DNA from 2 places in the Devosia sp. MC532 genome. Region 2 is predicted to be linked to the other one. Evidence: predicted binding sites of a transcription regulator. Region 2 holds the regulator's gene; the other holds the start of a gene.
The links. The regulator HrcA, encoded in region 2, represses chaperone genes, less so after heat shock. The targets are predictions, from matches to a motif close to GTTAGCACTCNCNNNNNGNGAGTGCTAAC.
Positions count from the first base shown of each region.

Region 1 (3,410 bases), on a different contig from region 2:
TTTCGAGGATACGAGCAACAACGACCGAACCTTCAGCGCCAGCATTGTTCGCAATGGTGCGAACTGGAGCCTGAAGAGCGCGACGAACGATAGCGATACCAGCTTCCTGGTCAGCGTTCGCACCCTTAACGGTGATCGAGTTCGAAGCGCGCAGCAGAGCAACGCCGCCGCCTGGTACGATGCCTTCTTCAACCGCAGCGCGGGTTGCGTTCAGAGCGTCGTCAACGCGGTCCTTGCGTTCCTTAACTTCAACTTCGGTCGAGCCGCCAACGCGGATGACAGCAACGCCACCAGCAAGCTTAGCAAGACGTTCCTGCAGCTTTTCACGGTCGTAGTCCGAAGTGGTTTCTTCGATCTGCGCCTTGATCTGGCCAACGCGACCCTGGATGTCTTCCTGGGTACCAGCACCATCAACGATTGTGGTGTTTTCCTTGGTGATTTCAACGCGCTTGGCAGTGCCGAGCATGTCGATGGTCACGTTTTCGAGCTTGATGCCGAGGTCTTCCGAGATGACCTGACCGCCGGTCAGGATCGCGATGTCTTCGAGCATTGCCTTACGACGATCGCCGAAGCCTGGAGCCTTAACAGCTGCAACCTTGAGGCCGCCACGCAGACGGTTCACAACGAGGGTCGCGAGTGCTTCGCCTTCGATGTCTTCTGCAATGATCAGCAGTGGACGCTGGGACTGAACAACGCTTTCGAGGATCGGCAGGATAGCCTGCAGGTTCGAGAGCTTCTTTTCGTGCAGCAGGATCACTGGATCTTCGAGAACCGCAGTCATCTTTTCTGCGTTGGTCACGAAGTATGGCGAGAGGTACCCACGGTCGAACTGCATGCCTTCAACGACATCAAGTTCGGTTTCAGCGGTCTTGGCTTCTTCGACGGTGATAACGCCTTCGTTACCAACCTTCTGCATCGCTTCAGCGATCATGTCGCCGATGGACGATTCACCGTTAGCCGAGATGGTGCCGACCTGAGCAACTTCCGAAGAGGAAGTGATCTTCTTGGACGATGCCTTGAGCGAAGCGACGACTTCGGCAACTGCCATGTCGATACCGCGCTTGAGATCCATTGGGTTGAAGCCAGCAGCAACAGCCTTCACGCCTTCGACAACAATTGCCTGGCCGAGAACGGTTGCAGTGGTGGTGCCGTCGCCAGCAACGTCATTGGTCTTGGAAGCGACCGAACGCAGCAGCTGTGCGCCGAGGTTTTCGAACTTGTCTTCAAGTTCGATTTCCTTAGCAACCGACACACCGTCCTTGGTGATGCGTGGAGCGCCGAAGGACTTTTCGATCACAACGTTACGGCCCTTTGGACCGAGAGTGACCTTAACAGCGTTGGCGAGAATGTTGACGCCACGGAGCATCTTTTCGCGAGCTTCGGCGGAGAACTTTACTTCTTTAGCGGCCATGGTGTGGCTCCTTAAGAATTCTAATTAATGGGAGAGACAGTTAAAAGCGGAGAGGCAATTAAGCCTCGATCACGCCCATGATGTCGCTTTCCTTCATGATGATCAGGTCTTCGCCGTCGACCTTAACTTCGGTGCCGCTCCACTTGCCGAAAAGCACGCGATCGCCTGCCTTTACGTCGAGGGCAACGGTCTTGCCAGCGTCGTCGCGAGCACCTGGGCCCACAGCAACGACGATACCTTCAGACGGCTTTTCCTTGGCGGTATCTGGAATGATGATCCCGCCCTTGGTCTTTTCTTCACTGTCAACGCGACGGACGACTACGCGGTCATGCAGGGGACGAAAGCCCATGGTAATATCCTCTTGGCATCATTTCTGAATGCAATTTTGTGCGCTGTTAGCACTCGATACATCTGAGTGCTAACAATGCTGCACTGGATATAGGAACGCCCTCCAAGTGGAGTCAAGGGACGTGAACCTAAGTTTTTTCTCGTGCGTTAGAGCGTCATGACAAACGTGGAAAATAAGGATAGCCCCATGTCCACACTCAACACACAGGGCCGGACCATAAGCCCCGTCTCAAGCCGCGTTCATATCTTTTTTGACGGCGACGAAATCGCGAGCACTTCCAAAGCGCTAAAGCTCGAACAGCCGGGGCGTGAGACGCGCTACTACTTCCCCATTGAGGATGTTCACCCCTCGATCTTGGAAGCGTCTGATACCAAGCGGCAGGAGGATGGGCTCGGCGAAGCGCATTACTACAATATAAAGACGCTCACCGCCGATGGCGAAGATTTGGCCTGGTACTACCCCTATGCCGAGGGTGATTACGCTGAGCTGCGCGATTTGATCACCTTTGGCGGCGATCGCATCTCTATTCAGGTGACAGGGGGCTAGGATACGGCTACTGGCACAGGCAAATCCGCATTTCGTGGCACCAGATCATGGAAATGCCCAACTCCCCCTCTTTCCCTTCCAATCATTCAAGGCCATAAGACGCATATGAGCGAACAATCGACACTTCAGATCAAACTGCGCCGCGTCGGCGGCGTTGGCGCAAACACCAACTGGCACTGGGAAGTCCAGGATGCGGAAGGCAAGGCCCTCAAGACTGGCTCTGCCGTCGGTCCTGAGCACAAGGCTTTCGCAACTGCCCGTATTGCTAAGGAAAAGCTGGAAGCGGCTGGCAAGTAAGCCCGCCGACAGGAGATAATGTGGATCTCTCGCCTCGAAATTCCAGCACCGCCGAACTAGGCGGCGTGGCCGGACCTCTCCGAGGCATTTTCCTTAAAATCCTGTCCGTATGCTGCTTCGTGGTCATGGCGACCATGTTAAAGGCTGCTGACACCATCCCCGCCGGGGAAATGGTGTTCTTCCGTAGCTTTTTCGCACTCGTGCCGGTCCTCGCGTTTCTTGCGCTGCGGGGCCGGCTCTCCACTGCTTTCAAAACATCGCGCCCCTTTGGGCATGTGTTGCGCGGGCTCATCGGCGTGTGTTCGATGGCGCTTGGCTTTTTCGCGCTGACCCGGCTGCCCTTGCCAGAGGCCACGGCCATTGGTTATGCCTCCCCGCTGGTCATTGTCATCCTCTCGGCCATTCTGCTGCACGAGCGCGTCTATATTTTCCGCTGGACGACGGTGATTATCGGTCTGGTGGGGGTCGTCATCATTCTGTGGCCACGCCTGACCATTTTTAGCGGCGAGGCTGGCGCTGATTCTGCCGAGACAATCGGCGCGTTAGCGGCCTTGGGAGCGGCAATTCTTTCCGCTTTCGCCATGTTGCAGGTGCGAAAACTCGTTCAAACCGAGCGCACTGAAACCATCGTCACCTATTTCTTTGTCAGCGCGAGCGTCCTGAGCCTCGTCACCTTGCCCTTTGGCTGGGTCATGCCAACGCCTGAGTTGGCGGCACTTCTGATTGGTGCAGGATTTTTTGGTGGGTTAGGGCAGCTCCTCCTGACATCCTGCTACCGTTACGCAGACATGTCGGTTATTGCACCGT
Region 1 covers NZ_JAEMNZ010000004.1:28,830-32,239, forward strand. The annotation lists gene groL (chaperonin GroEL) at 1-1,411, opposite strand, end outside; gene groES (co-chaperone GroES) at 1,470-1,760, opposite strand; gene JHC09_RS06340 (DUF427 domain-containing protein) at 1,947-2,306, shown strand; gene JHC09_RS06345 (hypothetical protein) at 2,412-2,603, shown strand; gene JHC09_RS06350 (DMT family transporter) at 2,624-3,410, shown strand, end outside.
Region 1: a site for HrcA is predicted at 1,806-1,834, ahead of groES (co-chaperone GroES). Genes of this name have one in related genera too.

Region 2 (3,410 bases):
GAACGCCTCGCATAATGCACCGATCCGCCCCGCCCATCGGGGACAGAAGAATTGTTACTGCCCAGACATTGGTCTGACTAGGCATGCTCTATCTGGTTCTCAACGAATTGGGCAAAGGCCCGCGCACGATGGGAAAGACCAGTTTGACCGGGAGACCAAGAGTGCTTCACCTCAGGCGCCATTTCGCCAAAAGTGATGTCATGGCCATCGGGCATGAACATCGGGTCATAGCCATGACCGACATCGCCGCGTGGCGGCCAGATCAACGTCCCTTCGCATTTGCCAACAAAAAGCATATCGCGGCCATCGGGATGGGCGAGACAAAGCGTGGCATTAAAAGAGCCACGACGCTGGCCGGGAGAGCCCGCGCCAGCGGCCTGCAAGGCATCTTCCACGCGCTTCATGGCGCGATTGAAGTCGCGCGGCACACCAGCCCAATCGGCTGTGTAGACACCCGGATCGCCATTGAGCGCGTCGACGCAAAGCCCGCTGTCGTCGGACAGAGCCAACATATTGGCGCCCGTCGCCGCAGCATGAGCCTTGGTGCGCGCGTTTTCGGCAAAGGTGGTGCCGGTTTCTTCTGGCTCCGGCAGGCCCAAATCGCCCGCCGACACCAGAGCCAAACCAAAGGGCTCAAACAATTCGCGGAATTCTTTGAGCTTGCCCGCGTTATGGGTCGCGATGCAAAGACGATCACCGGGGCGAAGACGAGGGATGGTCATTTCTTTGTACCTTCGAGTGCGCGGACGATGTCATTCCATACGCGAGAATTGTGAGCGGAAAAATGGCGTTCGCCATTGGGCCGCGCCGCCTGCTCAGGGCGAGCAGGACGGTCCGCAAGACGAAACGGTAGCTTCTTCCGCAACCAGTGCATTATTGACCCAGAACTGCGCGCTGCTGCGCGGAAAGTTCGGTAATGCCCTTTTCGGCCAGACCCATAAGGGCTTCCAGCTCCGAGCGGTCGAACGGAGCGCCTTCAGCAGTGCCCTGAATTTCGACAAACTTGCCCGAACCGGTCATGACGAAGTTGGCATCCGTTTCCGCTTCAACGTCTTCGAGATAGTCGAGATCGAGAACCGGGGTGCCGCGATAAATGCCGCAAGAAACCGCTGCGATACTGTCCTTGAGAACCTTGCCCTTGGTCAGCTTGCGCTCTTCCATCCAGGCGACGGCATCAACCAGTGCCACATAAGCGCCCGAGATGGCTGCGGTACGGGTGCCGCCATCGGCTTCAAGCACGTCACAATCGAGAGTGATCTGAGCTTCGCCGAGCGCTGCCAAATCTACAACAGCGCGGAGCGAGCGACCGATGAGACGCTGAATTTCTTGGGTGCGGCCTGTCTGCTTGCCGGCTGTGGCTTCACGACGATTGCGCGAACCGGTGGCGCGGGGCAGCATGCCGTATTCAGCTGTGACCCAGCCCTGACCCTTGCCACGCAGCCAACCCGGAACGCTGGTTTCAACCGAAGCAGTGCACAAAACTTTGGTGTTGCCGAAGGTTACAAGGCACGAGCCTTCTGCTTTCATGGAGACCTTACGTTCAAAGGTCACCGTACGCATATCTGAAGGCTGTCGACCGGAGGGGCGCATATTTTGTCCGCTAGAAAATGGTGTTAACCGCCTCTTAACCTCCAACGGCCCCACTCACAAGCTGCGGCAGCTTGGCGCTTGGGGAGGAAGAGCTTAAATGAGAGTACAGGGTTAAAGCGAAAGATTTAGCATAAAAGCCATGACCAGACCGGCAGAAGACTTCCTTAGCGTGCTCAACACGCGCTCCCAGGAGATTTTTCGCACCCTCGTCGAGCGCTATCTCGACACTGGTGTGCCCGTGGGGTCGCGTGATCTTAGCCGACTTTTGCAGGTGGAGCTTTCCCCCGCTTCTGTCAGAAATGTGATGGCAGACCTTGAAGACCTAGGTCTTATTGCGGCGCCACACACCTCCGCTGGCCGTGCGCCAACCCAGCAAGGCCTGCGCTTTTTCGTCGACTCCATGCTCGAAGTGGGCGCGGTGGATGAAGATGAGCGCGGCCGGATAGCCCGCCAGATGGAACACACTGCCGGGCGCGGGCAGGTTGAGGACATGCTGACGGAAGCCTCCTCCCTCCTCTCCGGCCTTAGCCACGGCGCTGGCGTGGTTATTGCCACCAAGGCCGATATGGTGCTGCGGCATATCGAATTTGTGCGCCTCGATAATTCACGGGCCATGGCAATCATGGTCGGCGAAGATGGGCAGGTCGAAAACCGTATCCTTGAATTGCCACCCGGCTACGCCGCTAGCTCCTTGCAGCAGGCGGGCAATTATCTCTCCAATTACATTGTCGGGCGCACTTTGGCGGAAGCCAAAAAGCTGCTCAATGAGCGACGCGATGAACAACGCGCCGAATTGGACGAGCTCACACAAAAACTCGTCGACGCTGGCATTGCGACCCTGTCCACCCCTCCGTCGGGCAATGCTCCCACGGTGATCGTTCGCGGCCGCGCCAATCTCATCAATGACACCATGGCCAGCGACGAGTTGGCACGGATGCGGCAATTGTTCGATGAGCTGGAAAGCAAGGACGGATTGCTCGATCTCTTGGGCGATGCGGAGCGCGGGCAGGGTGTCCGTATTTTCATCGGCTCAGAGAATAAGCTCTTCTCCCTCTCCGGCTCTTCGGTGATTCTCTCGCCCTATAAGGATGCCAATGATCGGATCGTTGGCGTCTTGGGCGTTATCGGACCAACGCGATTGAACTATGCACGGATTGTCCCCGTTGTGGACTACACGGCCAACGTCATTTCCGCGATGATTGCGCGTAAGCGCGCAGCGCGGTGAGTGAGAGCTTGAATTACCGTCTCGCTTGACCGATATGCGGGACAGAAAGTTTTAACGAACGGAAGAAGACACAATGAGCGACGAAAACGCCGCCCAGGGCGAAAATCCGGAAGTCGAGATCCCGACCACCGAAACCGCTCCAGAAGTCGATCCCGTTGAGGCATTGCAGGCGGAAAACGCCGACCTCAAGGACCGCGTTCTGCGTACCATTGCGGAAATGGAAAACCTGCGTAAGCGCACGGAGCGCGAAGTCGCTGACACCCGCACCTACGCCATTGCTGGATTTGCTCGCGATATGCTGAGCGCCACCGACGCGCTGTCGCGCGCGCTGCTGGTCATCCCAGCCGATGTCCGTGAGAGCGCTGAAGGTTCACTCAAGAGCCTCATCGAAGGCATTGAGCTGGCTGAACGCGAAACCAACCGTCTTCTTGCCAAGCATGGCGTCAAGCCGATCGAGGCCGCTGGCCAGAAGTTTGATCCGCATAAGCATCAGGCGATGTTCGAAGTGCCGAACCCGGCCGTTCCAGAAGGCACGATCGTGCAGGTCGTTCAGGAAGGCTTTGCCATTGGCGAGCGCGTTCTGCGCCCAGCCATG
Region 2 covers NZ_JAEMNZ010000003.1:70,165-73,574, reverse strand. The annotation lists gene JHC09_RS04950 (non-canonical purine NTP pyrophosphatase) at 78-722, opposite strand; gene rph (ribonuclease PH) at 874-1,590, opposite strand; gene hrcA (heat-inducible transcriptional repressor HrcA) at 1,730-2,815, shown strand; gene grpE (nucleotide exchange factor GrpE) at 2,889-3,410, shown strand, end outside.